Regions from separate parts of the Vibrio gallaecicus genome, predicted to be linked through region 2. Evidence: predicted binding sites of a transcription regulator. Region 2 holds the regulator's gene; the other holds the start of a gene.
What was found. The regulator MetJ, encoded in region 2, represses methionine synthesis genes. The targets are predictions, from matches to a motif close to TTAGACNTNTANANGTCTAA.
Positions count from the first base shown of each region.

Region 1: the regulator MetJ is predicted to act here: its motif matches at 1,994-2,013, upstream of metN (methionine ABC transporter ATP-binding protein MetN).

Region 1 covers NZ_AP025490.1:2,536,815-2,544,141, reverse strand. Annotated here, with positions in the region: gene OCU78_RS10975 (MetQ/NlpA family lipoprotein) at 1-75, opposite strand, end outside; gene OCU78_RS10970 (methionine ABC transporter permease) at 191-874, opposite strand; gene metN (methionine ABC transporter ATP-binding protein MetN) at 864-1,898, opposite strand; gene gmhB (D-glycero-beta-D-manno-heptose 1,7-bisphosphate 7-phosphatase) at 2,114-2,665, shown strand; gene OCU78_RS10955 (MliC family protein) at 2,711-3,055, shown strand; gene treR (trehalose operon repressor TreR) at 3,159-4,103, shown strand; gene treB (PTS trehalose transporter subunit IIBC) at 4,312-5,739, shown strand; gene treC (alpha,alpha-phosphotrehalase) at 5,938-7,327, shown strand, end outside.
Region 2 covers NZ_AP025490.1:3,021,323-3,028,649, forward strand. Annotated here, with positions in the region: gene OCU78_RS13245 (bifunctional aspartate kinase/homoserine dehydrogenase II) at 1-1,590, opposite strand, end outside; gene OCU78_RS13250 (O-succinylhomoserine (thiol)-lyase) at 1,590-2,774, opposite strand; gene metJ (met regulon transcriptional regulator MetJ) at 2,980-3,300, shown strand; gene OCU78_RS13260 (malic enzyme-like NAD(P)-binding protein) at 3,465-4,775, opposite strand; gene rpmE (50S ribosomal protein L31) at 4,987-5,202, opposite strand; gene priA (primosomal protein N') at 5,547-7,327, shown strand, end outside.

The DNA of each region.
Region 1 (7,327 bases), 480 kb from region 2:
CTCACCACAACCAGCAAGAACAAGTGCAGAGGCAGCAGCTGCGATAGTCAGTAAACCTTTAAGACTAAATTTCATAATAATTTCCTTTTAGTATATCTATTTAATTATTTGTTCCAGAGTGCACCTAATAACTGTGAGCAAAATGCATTCTGTGATTAATTTTTTATTTGTTTAAGTACGATTTGTATAGCTATCTGTGGTCTACTCGTCGAACAATGCTGTCACCAATAGACTGAATGATTTGAACTAACACAATCAGCATGACGACTGTGACTGCCATGATAGTTACGTCATATCGGTGGAAACCGTATCGAATCGCAACGTCACCTAAACCACCACCACCAACAGTACCTGCCATTGCAGAGTAGCTTACTAGCGTCACTAGAGTGATAGTTACAGAGTTCACAATAGTAGGTAGAGCTTCAGGAAGCAGTACCTTGTTGATAATTTGAGTTGGAGTTGCCCCCATTGATTGAGCTGCTTCAACTAACCCTGTTGGTACTTCAAGCAATGCACTTTCAATTAAACGAGCAACAAATGGAATAGCGCCAATCGTTAAAGGCACGATAGCTGCTGTGGTACCTATGAAAGTGCCGATCAGCATTTTCGTTAATGGAATAATCGCCACCATTAGTACTAAGAAAGGTACAGAGCGGCCTATGTTGACAATCGCACCGAGAATCTTGTTGAGTTTAGTATTCTCAAGTAGCCCACCTTTTTTAGTCGTGTGCAGAATCACACCAAGAGGAATACCCACAGCAAAGCCAACAATGCCAGCAACTGCTACCATGTAGAGTGTTTCCCAAGTAGCACCTAGAAGTAGGTTGCCGTTCAGGCTTATCCAATCTGTAATTTCACTGACATTAAAGGACATAACCTAGCACCTCTACTTTTACATTGTGTTCGCGTAAGAATTCAATTGCTGCATTATCGTTTTCTTCATTACCAAATAGCTCAGCGACCATCATGCCGAATTTCACGCCACCTGCGTAATCAAGGTCAGAACTTAATATGCTTACATCGATATTAAATTTACGTGCAATTTGCGTCATTAAAGGGGCATCAACGGTTGCGCCAGTAAACTCAAGACGTACAAGAGGGTAGCTACCGTCTACACGAGCCTGCTGCAAACGTGCTTGGTAGTCTTCAGGAATGGTTAAATCTAATGTTGAACGAATGAACTGATGCGCTAATTCTGTTTTAGGGTGAGCAAAAATTTCACCTACCGTGCCTTTCTCAACCAATTCACCACCACCAATGATAGCGACTTCATGACAGATGCTTTTCACAACATCCATTTCATGGGTAATCAGTAAGATGGTGATATCTAGTTTACGGTTAATCTCACGCAGTAGCTCAAGAATTGATTGTGTCGTTGCTGGGTCTAAAGCACTGGTTGCTTCATCGCACAGTAGAACTTTAGGGTCAGAGGCAAGGGCACGAGCAATCGCGACTCTTTGTTTCTGACCGCCGCTCAAATTAGCTGGGTAAGTATCGCGTTTGTCAGCAAGCCCTACCAGATTCAGTAATTCATTAACTTTAGTTTCAATCTTTTCTTTATTTGTGCCAGAAAGCTCTAAAGGTAGCGCGATATTTTCAAACACTGTACGTGATGAAAGTAAATTAAAGTGCTGAAAGATCATACCGATATTACGGCGAGCTTCGCTGAGTTCAGATTTACTGAGTTTTGTTAGATCTACACCATCAACAATCACTTCGCCTGTTGTCGGTGCTTCTAACATATTAACACAGCGAATCAGCGTGCTTTTCCCTGCACCTGAAGAGCCGATCACCCCAAAGATTTGACCTTGAGGAATATGTAGGTTGATGTCTATTAAGGCATTGATTTCCTTAGTGCCTTGATAGAAAGTCTTGTTTACTTGATTAACTGTAATCATAAAAAACCTGTGCAGGGAAAACAGAATAAAATGTTGATAATTAGTTCGATTTACAGACGATGCTATGGTGTTATGTGATCTAAGTCAATAGATATTTTTACGTCTAGACGTCTAAACGTAAATGGCTGAGTCACCGTTCATTTAAATAGATAGTGATGAAGCAAATAAAGCGTGTAATAATTAATGATTATAGAGAGTCTATTGAGAACTGAATTTTGTCTAAACCTGCCGTTTTTTTAGATCGTGATGGTGTGATTAATGTGGATCACGGTTACGTACATGATGAACATGACTTTGAATACATTGATGGTGTATTTGAAGCAGCTAAAGCCTTTAAAGATATGGGCTATTTATTGGTTCTAGTGACAAACCAATCGGGTATTGCTCGTGGCATGTTCAGTGAAGACCGTTTTATTTCTTTAACCCAGTGGATGGATTGGAACTTTGAAGATAACGGTGTTGAACTTGATGGTATTTACTATTGTCCTCATCACGCCGAACATGGTGTAGGTGAATATAAGCAAGATTGTGAATGCCGTAAGCCTAAGCCTGGTATGTTTATTTCAGCTCGTGATTTTCTAAAAATCGACATGGCTAACTCAGTGATGATCGGAGATAAAGCAGAAGACATGATGGCCGCTGAAGCTGCAGGTGTGGGTACTAAGGTGTTAGTGCGTACAGGTAAACCTGTTACTGAGAAAGGCGAATCGCTTGCGAGCGTTGTACTCGACAGTATTGCTGACGTTCCGCACTATCTTAAAGGCTAAATCAGTTAATCGACTTAACGCTAATAATATCTTTTGGAGCATTAAATGAAGAAGACATGGTCTATTCCTGTTTTAATCATTGTTACGGCTTTAGTGGGCTGTAGTCAGTCTGCAGTAGTAAAAGATGATACTTCTAGTCAGTTTATGACGTATCAGTGTGAATCTAATCGCTCATTTGACGTGGCGTTTCCTGAACATGAAAAAGCGGTGTTACGCTTACCTGATCATGAATATCGTCTTACGCAAGTTGCAGCTGGATCTGGAACTAAGTACATTTTGGATGATGGTACTGCCGAAATACTGAATAGCGTGGCGCTTCATACTAAAGGTGACAATGCTCGTCTTGAGCTAGGTCGAGTTATCTATAAAAACTGCTACTTATCGAACTAATATAAACCGTGCATTGTTAGTCAATGTACGGTTTAATTTTATGAGTTAAGCGGGATTACCTTCATTATTTCATACTCTTTTTTCACTAAATATTAGACTTTTTATGCGCAAAAACCTCACCATTCTTGATATCGCAAAACTCTCCGGTGTTGGAAAATCAACAGTTTCACGAGTTCTGACCAATGACCCTAAAGTAAAGCCAGCAACACGAGAAAAAGTGGAGAGAGTTATTGCGGAATCTGGGTACATTCCTTCTAAGTCGGCTCAGTCTATGCGTGGCGGAAGCCAAAAAGTCATTGGTGTCATTATTTCTCGTTTGGATTCTCCTTCAGAAAATAAAGCCGTAAGCACCATGCTCAATAAGCTTTATGGTTCTGGATATGACGTAGTGATCATGGAGAGCCAATTCGACCGTGATAAAACCAATGAACACCTTCAAGTTTTAAAGAGAAGGAATGTTGATGGCGTTATCGTATTTGGGTTCACAGAGTGTGATATTGCTGAGATAGAGTTATGGCAACATCGCGCAGTAGTGATTGCGCTAGATACTGAAAACGTCACTTCAATTAATTATGATAACCAAGGTGTTATTGATAACGCACTGGATCATCTTACCCAGAAAAACTTATCAAATATTGCATTTATTGGTGTTGACCCAAGTGATAAATCGACTGGTGAGATGCGCCTAAAGGCCTATTTAGATTGGTGTGAGCGAACTCAGTCTACTCCCAATTATCAAACTGGGCAGCTGCATCATGAGAGTGCATACCAGCTGGTGGATCGTGTCATACAACCTGAAACCCAAGCCATAGTATGCGCCAGTGACACACTTGCGTTAGGCGTAATCAAACGCTTACAAGAATTACAACGTGAAGATATTGCAGTAACAGGGGTCGGTGGTAATGATCTCTTATCTTTCCTATTTCCAAATGTCCATAGCATTGATCCTGGTTATCAAAGCGCAGGTGAATTGGCGGCTAACTTATTGATCTCCCAGCTTTCTGGTCGAGAAGTGATCACTCACCATACTCAAGTTCCTATCATCTAGTACCTCAAAAACAAACCTTTAATCCAAAAGTCATTTAAAATTAGAGTGTGATCTCTTTCAATTATTGGGACTGTTCCCATTTTAATTCTATCAATGTTTGGGCAGTATACTTGCAAGTGGGTGGGAATGTTCCCATTCGTGCTTTTGCAAATCCGGATTGCATGATATCTGGGTAAAGAGATGATCCAAGAACCAGGGTGGGGAAAGTATGAGTAAGATTGCGAAGCAAGACATCACGCGTCTTATCGAGCAAATCGGTGGAAGTGATAATATTGCGAGTGTAAGTCACTGTTTGACACGATTACGCTTTGTATTAAACGATACTGAAAAAGCGAATACAGTAGAATTAGAAAAGCTCAAAATAGTGAAGGGCTGCTTTACGAATGCTGGTCAGTTTCAAGTTGTTATTGGTACAGAAGTTGATGACGTTTATAAGCTGCTTATTGAGCAAACAGGTAAGCAATCTTCCTCAAAAGATGAATCAAAACTTGCAGCTCGTCAGAACATGAACTTTCTAGAGCGTGGTATTTCCCATTTAGCTGAAATTTTTGTACCTCTGCTCCCTGCCATTATTACTGGTGGTCTGATCCTTGGTTTCCGTAATGTGATTGGCGACATTCGCATGTTTGATGGAAAAACCTTAGTTGAAATCAGTCAATTTTGGGCAACGGTTCATTCTTTCTTGTGGTTAATTGGCGAAGCAATCTTCTTCTTCTTACCTGTTGGCGTGTGTTGGGCAACGGTGAAAAAGCTAGGAGGGACACCAATTTTAGGTATCACGTTAGGTGTTACTTTGGTTTCTCCTCAATTAATGAATGCTTACATGATAGGTAAATCGGTACCTGAAGTGTGGGATTTTGGCTTCTTTGTCATTGAAAAGGTCGGTTACCAAGCACAAGTTATCCCTGCAATGTTAGCTGGTGTGGCGTTGGCATTTATTGAAACAAATCTAAAGCGTATTGTACCTGCTTACTTGTACTTGGTCGTGGTTCCATTCGTATCCATTATTCTATCGGTTATTCTGGCTCACGCTTTCATTGGACCATTTGGTCGTGTTCTTGGTGATGGGGTTGCGTTCGCGGCTAAAGCTGCAATGACGGGTGATTTCGCGATTCTAGGTTCGGTAATCTTTGGCTTCTTGTATGCACCTCTGGTTATTACAGGGATTCACCACACCACGAATGCAGTTGATCTTCAATTAATGCAGGAACTTGGCGGAACTCCAATTTGGCCATTAATCGCATTATCTAATATCGCACAAGCATCGGCTGTCGTTGGCATCATTATTCTAAGTAAGCGTGAAGGTGAAAGAGACATCTCAGTACCTGCGGCGATTTCTGCTTACTTAGGTGTAACAGAACCTGCAATGTACGGTATTAACTTGAAGTATAAATTCCCAATGCTGAGTGCAATGATTGGTAGTGCAGCCGCAGCGGCGATTTGCGGCAGTGCAGGCGTGATGGCAAATGGCATCGGAGTAGGTGGCTTACCAGGTATCCTATCGATTCAACCTCAATATTGGTCTATTTACCTAGTTGCAATGTTAGTTGCCATTGTTCTACCTGCAATGCTTACGCTGTTTTTCTATAAGCGTGCACAGTCTAAAGGTGAACTTGAAATGGCAAGCGCTAGCTAATACTACCCATTAATTAAAACATGGCATCCACTATGTTTAGTGGGTGCTTACCTTTCTTCCTCTCTACTAAACTAATGATTTTTAAATTAACTAATTGTGGTTTGGAGTGAAGGGCAAGTAGTAGAGATTTTTGGAGTAGCAATGTTCGTTCCTCCACATTTTGTTTTGTAAGTTTTGAACTGGTAAGAGTAAGTAGAGATGACGATTAATAAGAAAGATAAGTTGTGGTGGAAAACAGCAACCATCTATCAAATTTACCCAAAAAGCTTTTGTGATAGTGGCGCTCAAGGTTCTGGTGATATTAAAGGCATTATCTCTAAGTTAGATTATTTGAAAACCTTAGGGATAGACGCGATTTGGCTAACGCCTGTTTATGAATCACCAATGATTGATAATGGTTACGATATTTCCGATTATTATGAGATCAACCCAGAGTTTGGAACCATGGCTGATTTTGATGAACTGCTTGCTGCTGCTCATCAACGCGGTATCCGAATTGTAATGGATATCGTGGTTAACCATACTTCCACAGCGCATGCTTGGTTTCAGTCTGCGCTCGGCGATAAAAACAGTCCATATCGAGATTACTATATTTGGAAAGACCCTATCTACGGGCAAGCACCAACGAATTGGCAATCAAAATTTGGTGGTAATGCTTGGGAATTGGATGAAGCTACAGGTCAATACTACCTGCACTTATTTGCTAAAGAGCAAGCGGACTTAAACTGGGAGAATCCTAAAGTCCGTGAAGAAGTGAAAGGGATTATCAGTTATTGGGCTGAAAAAGGCGTGGATGGTTTCCGTTTAGATGTGATCAACCTTATTTCTAAACAGCAAGACTTCCCTAATGATGAAATTGGAGATGGTCGCCGATTCTATACAGATGGTCCACGTGTGCATGAATACTTACAAGAAATAAGTGAAGCGGTATTTCAGCAATATGGCAGTGTAACCGTGGGTGAAATGTCATCAACCACACTTGAACACTGTCAGCAATATTCAAACGTAGATAACAGTGAACTGTCTATGGTGTTTAACTTTCATCATTTAAAAGTGGATTACACCAATGGTGAAAAGTGGACGAATGCCCCGTTCGATTTCTTACAATTAAAATCCATTTTTAACCATTGGCAGACTGGCTTGAACGGCAAAGGGTGGGGTGCTTTATTTTGGTGTAACCATGACCAACCGAGAATTGTTAGCCGGTTAGGTGATGATAAAAACTATCGAGTTGAGTCAGCCAAAATGCTTGCGGCGTCCGTACATATGATGCAAGGCACACCTTATATTTATCAAGGTGAAGAGATTGGAATGACGAATCCTGGCTACACTGACATTGAGCAATACCGAGATGTAGAAAGCACCAATATGTATCAGCTAATGGTTGAGGAGCAAGGTGTATCTCATCAGGATATGATGGATGTATTGGCTCAAAAGTCTCGTGATAATTCGCGTACACCAATGCAGTGGAATAGCGCAATGAACGCAGGGTTCTCAGAAGGAAAGCCTTGGTTAGATGTTGCTAAAAACTATGTGGATATCAATGCTGAAAAAGCACTGCAAGATAAGGACTCAGTTTTTTACTTCT
Region 2 (7,327 bases):
TATTTCGCCTAAACGCTCAAGCCAGTCACTGCCGTTATTATTTACCGCTTCATCTGAGAAACAAGTAAGCACAGTGCTAGGGTCGATGCCCTGCTCATCAAACCAATAAGTTTGACTATCAATCACTGCCACTAAATCAAAGCTCATACCACGGCGCTTTTCTAGTTCAGCTTTCTGTTCTGCAAATAAACTTAACCAACTCGAACCAATGTTTCCTTTCCCGCACAGTGCGATAGCAACTCGTTTCTGTGCTTGGAATAATTGGGAATGGACACCTTTTACTAAAATAGATGTGTCAGCTTTGCGCATCACTGCAACCAAGCTTAACCCAGAAGAAGCCTCTGAGATAAACTCTACCGGTGAGTCTTTTAACTGCTGGTAAAAACCATAGCAATGATTCGGGTTTTTCGTCACACCCGCTCCAACCGCAGCCACCAAAGAGAAGCCTTCTTTAAGTTTAATCTCGCCTTCTACCGCATGGTCTTGTAAGTATTCTAAAGCACCACCAGCAATTTCTTCAGTGTACGCCAAGCGAATACAATATTGGTCTGGTTGTAATTCATACGCTAGCGGTTCTAATTGAGCGCGCTTCAACCCTTCGAGTACATCGGTAGTCAAACGCTCAAAATCGTGCCCGTGACCAAACGTCACTTGGATCAATAAAACTTCATCCAGAGACGTAATAATTTTCGCACCACGACCGGAAGCCAATACACGCTCAATTTGAGTGGAGCCCGATTCTGGTTGATAACTGCAACGTAAACTTAAATCCATCGCACTTTGAGCAACAGGCTGTAAGGTTCTGCTATGTAAAACAGGAGCAGCAAGTCGGGCTAATTCACTGGCTTCATCCAAACGAAGTAAAGGCAATAAACACGCATCCGATACTAGCCTTGGATCAGCACTGTAAACGCCGGCTACATCGCTCCAAATCGTGACTCGGTCGACTTCAGCTAACGCACCAATAACCGTTGCAGAGTAATCTGAACCATTACGGCCTAAAAGAACGGTTTCGCCTTCGCAGTTTTGAGCCATGAAGCCCGTAATCACAACCCGACAATGTGTATGTTGCGCCAGCACTTCTTTAATTAAAGCGTAAGAGCGCGAGCGATCAACTTCTGGCTGTGTTCCCGCTTCAGCTCGTAAGAATTCACGAGCGTCCTGCGCGATAGCTTGTAAATCATTCTGAGAAAGAAGTTCAGCAAGTAACCTTGAAGACCAGACCTCACCATGACCTAGCACTTGAGACTTTTGCGCTTCAGTCAGTGGGGCATTCAATTCACCTAATGCTGTGAATTCCGCTTGAACCAAACCAAGATGATGAGCGGCTTGATCGCCTTCTAACAACTCTTCAATTAAATTCAGCTGGAATTGACGTAATGACTGTAGGCATTCATGTGCTAAACGCCCATCTTTATCTAGTGCTTCTAAGAACTCGATTAAACGATTAGTCGTTTTACCAGCAGCGGAGACCACAACCAAATCAGTCGCGCTTGAATACTCTTTCAAAATATTCACAACTCGCTGATAGCATTCTGGGTTAGCTAAACTACTTCCACCAAATTTATGCAGTTGGCGTAAAACACTCATTAGCTCGCTTCCCCATTCTCGATGAAGTTATGTGTCTTAAGAAACGCTTGGTTTAGATCTTCAATAAGATCGCCCGCGTCTTCTAAACCTACAGACAAACGTAGAAGTTGCTGAGATACACCCGCTTCAGCCAAAGCAACTTGCCCCATTGCACGGTGAGTCATAGAAGCTGGATGACAAATCAAACTTTCAACACCACCTAAAGATTCAGCCAACGAGAACAGCTCTAGCTCACCAACAAAAAACTTCAACGCTTCAAAAGATCCTGCGAACTCAAAGCTCAGCATAGAACCAAAGCCTAACTGCTGCTTTTTGGCAATTTCATGACCAGGGTGATCAGGTAAGCTTGGGTGATAAATAGTGCCGACTAAATCTTGCTGCTGAAGCGCTGTTAAAATTTCACGAGAGCTTTCTTCATGTACACGCATACGAGCGCCTAAAGTACGAATACCACGTAAAGTCATGTAGCTATCAAATGGCGTACCTGTTGCGCCTATACAGTTGCCCCACCATCCTAATTCTTCAGCATGCTCTTCCGTTTTAGTGATGACCACACCACCAATTACATCTGAGTGACCGTTAATGTATTTAGTTGTGGAGTGAATAACAAAGTCAGCACCTAGCTCTAGAGGCTTTTGGAACACAGGTGTCAAAAACGTATTATCGACAGCCACTAACGCTCCGACCTCTTTTGCTTTACGACACGTTTCTGCGATATCGACCACTCGCACTAGAGGGTTAGAAGGTGTTTCAAGTAGGATTAATTTGGGCTTGAGAGCAATCGCTGCATCTAATGCGGTTTGATCCGACTGATCAACAAACAGGACTTTGAAGTCCCCTTTTTGAGAACGTGTATTAAACAGTCTGTACGTTCCACCGTAGCAGTCGTGTGGAGCAACAATTAAATCGTCACCACTTAGAAATGCAGACACCCACAAGTTCAATGCTGATGTACCGCAATTGGTCACAACGGCACCCTTTCCTGATTCCAGTTCGAAGAGCGCTGTTTCTAATAACCCACGGTTCGGGTTGCCCGATCTCGTATAGTCATATTTAGGCACTTCACCAAAAGCGGGAAAACCATAATTTGTCGAAAGATAAATTGGTGGAACAACGGCATGGTGTTGAGTGTCTGACTCAATACCGGTTCGAACGGCAATTGTGGCTGGCTTCCGGCTGCTCATAGGTGTTTCCTTACAAATTGGGTTCAGGATATAACAGCTGCTTGTCGGCGTTTTGCAGCTGTGTTAGATATATGTTATTCACTTTACTGCCATAAACATAAGACGTCAACACTTCTAGACGTCCATATGTCTTTGCTTATGGCGGTAAATCCCGCTAAAATCACCTTCTAAATTAATCTAACTACAAAAATGATGAAGGTACACAATGGCAGATTGGAATGGTGAGTACATAAGCCCATATGCTGAGCATGGAAAGAAAAGCGAACAAGTAAAGAAAATTACGGTTTCTATCCCTCTAAAAGTATTAAAGGTGCTAACTGATGAACGTACTCGTCGTCAGATAAACAACTTACGCCATGCCACAAACAGTGAATTGCTATGTGAAGCCTTTCTTCATGCCTACACTGGTCAACCGTTACCTACGGATGAAGACCTACGTAAAGACCGCCCAGACGATATCCCTGCTGAAGTGAAAAAACTAATGACAGAAATGGGTATCGAATTCGAAGCGTTTGACGAAGAATAAAAATAAATCACGTCGATGCCCTTCATATTTTCATTTGCTTGTGACAATAGTTTGAAACTAACTTCTGTATTTCAAGTGTAAGCTTGTCATACCAAGATACAAAAAAGCCGAATCATGCTTCCATGATTCGGCTTTTTTATGAGTTCAATGCTAAAGACGTAACATTAAGCCATATAATTTTCAGGCATCTCGATACGAGCAACACCAGATTCAACTGCAGCTTGTGCTACCGCTTTCGCTACGCGAGGCAATAAACGTGGATCCATTGGCTTCGGAATAATGTAATCCATACCAAATGTCAGTGCATCAGCTCCCGCCGCTTTTAATACTTCAGCAGGAACTTCTTCTTTTGCTAGTTCACGAATCGCCGTGACTGCTGCCAGTTTCATCTCATCGTTGATTTCACTAGCTCGCACATCTAGCGCACCACGGAAGATAAACGGAAAGCAAAGCACATTATTAACTTGGTTCGGGTAATCGCTACGACCTGTACCCATGATTAAGTCATTACGCACTTCATGAGCAAGCTCTGGCTTAATTTCTGGATCTGGATTTGAGCATGCAAATACAACAGGCTTATCAGCCATCAGCTTCAAAGATTCTGCTGGTAATAAGTTAGGACCCGATACACCCAAGAATAAGTCAGCACCTTCAATCACATCTTCCAGCGTTCGCTTGTCTGTGTTGTTAGCAAAAAGCTGTTTGTATTCGTTTAGGTCGTCACGGCGAGTGTGGATCACACCCTTACGATCTAGCATGTAGATTTTTTCACGCTGAGCGCCACACTTAATCAGTAGCTCCATACACGCTACAGCCGCCGCGCCCGCACCTAAACAAACAATCTTACATTCTTCTAGCTGCTTACCTTGAAGTTCGATGGCATTCAGCATACCTGCAGCCGTTACGATAGCAGTACCATGTTGGTCATCATGGAATACAGGCACATCACAACGTTCGATAAGACGACGTTCAATCTCAAAACAGTCTGGTGCTTTAATATCTTCTAAATTGATGCCACCAAAAGTATCTGCGATGTTCGCTACCGTGTCGACAAACTCATCGATTGTGCGGTGTTTTACTTCAATATCGATAGAATCTAAACCAGCAAAACGTTTAAACAGAAGAGCTTTACCTTCCATTACAGGCTTAGAAGCGATAGGACCAAGGTTACCTAAACCCAAAATCGCAGTACCGTTAGAGATAACTGCAACCATGTTGCCTTTACCTGTGTACTTATAAACGTTATCAACATTCTGTGCGATTTCTCGAACAGGCTCAGCTACACCTGGGCTGTATGCTAAAGCAAGGTCTTCAGCTGAATTTGCCGGCTTAGTCAGCTCAACGGCAATTTTACCTGGAATAGGGAATTCATGATAATCAAGAGCTTGCTGGCGAAATTGTTCTTGAGCAGATAATTTTTCTTCTGCTGATAATGGCTCTTTTGAAGATTGAGCCTGGCGAGTGTCGTCTGACATGAGCGTAGGTTTCCTAAGATATTATTATTTGGGGGAATCCTCTTCATGTTAATAGATGTACTTCAAAGTTCCTAGGTGGTTTACCTATCAGTCTCACTAAAAAACGAGATTTGACTACTAATAAGACCAGTGAACAGTTGAAATCTCTAAATGGCAGGCAACAAAAAAGGACACCGAAGTGTCCTTTTGGATGTCTATATAGCGAGTATTACTACTTGCTAGAAAGAGCACCGAAACGCTTGTTAAAGCGATCAACACGGCCGCCAGTATCTACGATACGTTGCTTACCAGTGTAGAATGGGTGACATTTGTCACATACGTCTAGGTGAATACCAGCTTTACCTAGAGTAGAGTTGAATTCAAATGTGTTGCCGCAAGAGCAAGTAGCTGTAACAGCTTTGTATTCTGGGTGGATTCCAGCTTTCATGGGATAACCTCAATTAGGCCGTGTCGCCATCCGATTCTAAGCCGGACACCACACGTAGTTAAAAAATAATTAAAAGTACCGCTTCGTAACACAAGGATACAAAGCCATACCTTCAAGGCGCAGTATAGTAATGAATCTGAGAAGTAGGATCAACTGATTTGATACATTTTTCACCAACCTTTTTTTCCTTCTATATTAAAAGCCAATATCAGTTCTTCTCTAACATCGCTAAGCCATTAAAAAACACAGCCTTTATGAAGCGATACCAAACTGTTTCTCGAATTTCATGGGCTTATCCTTTAGACTGTTTCGTCATTTCCTATTCAAAATAAAGCTGTCACTTTATGCGCCCAACTATCGCCCGTGTCGCACTACCAGTCCCTTTAGATAAGCAGTTTGACTACAAAATACCTAGTCACCTGTTCCCTATTATTGGCGGTCGTGTATCTGTACCTTTTGGGCGTCAAACATTAACAGGCATAGTCACAGCTCTAGTCAATGAATCCGAATTTAGCTTAGACAAGCTCAAACCAATTAAAGCGTTGTTGGACAATCAACCCGTTTGGTCTGACTCGGTTTATTCTTTGTTAGTTTGGTGCAGTCAGTTTTATCAGTACCCTCTTGGGGAAACGTTCGCCAATGCATTACCTTCTGCTTTACGTAAAGGTAAAGATGCAGATTTTGCCACCTTGGTTGAATGGCAGCTGACACCTCAAGGTAAAGATCAGTTAATGCTAGGTTTTGGGCGTGCCGTTAAGCAAGCAAAAGTCATGAGAATGCTGGAAAACGGATCCGTGCCCCATCAAGAATTTATTGATGAGGAAGTGGGAAGCGCGGTTTTAAAAACACTTCAAGAAAAGGGCTGGATTGAGTCTCTTGAAAAAAAGCCGATGCGTATCGCTTGGTCTAAAGAACTAGAAAACGACCACGACAAGCCAAAGCTCAATGAAGAACAAGCCATTGCTATCGCGACCGTCAATAGCCAGACAGATTTTGGCTGCTTTTTGCTTGAAGGTGTCACTGGCTCAGGGAAAACTGAAGTTTACTTGAACATGATTAAGCCAATTTTAGAGCAAGGTAAACAAGCGCTTGTTCTTGTTCCTGAAATTGGATTAACGCCACAAACCATTAACCGATTCAAACGACGCTTTAATGTGCCTGTCGAGGTAATTCACTCTGGGCTTAATGATACTGAACGTCTTAATGCTTGGCTGTCAGCCCGTGATAAAATAGCAGGAATCGTAATAGGCACTCGCTCAGCACTGTTCACCCCTTTTTCTGATCTAGGTATCATCATTGTTGATGAAGAACATGACGCATCCTACAAGCAACAAGACAGCCTTCGTTATCATGCTAGAGATGTGGCGATAATGCGTGCGCATAAAGCACAAATACCGGTAGTCCTCGGCTCTGCTACTCCTGCATTTGAAACCCTTCATAACGCTCAAACCGGTAAGTATCACTATTTAAGACTAACCAACCGAGCGGGGGTCGCGCTTCCTACGACCAACAAAGTGCTGGATGTGAAGGGGGAATATTTAGAAAGTGGATTATCAGCTTCATTGATTGCAGAAATGCAACGTCATTTGCAGTCTGGCAACCAAGTCATGTTGTTTTTAAACCGCCGTGGTTTTTCTCCTGCTTTAATGTGTCACGAATGTGGTTGGACGGCAGAATGTAAACGCTGTGATGCTTATTATACTTATCATCAAAACAGCAATGAAATGCGTTGCCACCACTGTGGTTCCCAACAGCATGTTGTACACCATTGCCAAGGTTGTGGTTCAACCCAACTAGTAACACATGGCGTGGGTACCGAACAATTGGAAACCCAGTTAGGGCACCTATTCCCTGACTATAAAACAATACGAATTGATAGAGACAGCACTCGCCGTAAAGGCAGCTTAGAAACAGCATTAGAATCCATACGTAAAGGTGAGTTCCAAATACTTATCGGAACGCAGATGCTCGCTAAAGGGCACCACTTTCCAGATGTAACTTTAGTTGCCCTACTCGATGTCGATGGTTCACTTTATAGCAGTGACTTTCGAGCCTCAGAACGACTCGCCCAGTTATTCATTCAAGTCGCGGGACGTGCAGGTCGTGCCAGTAAACCTGGGGAAGT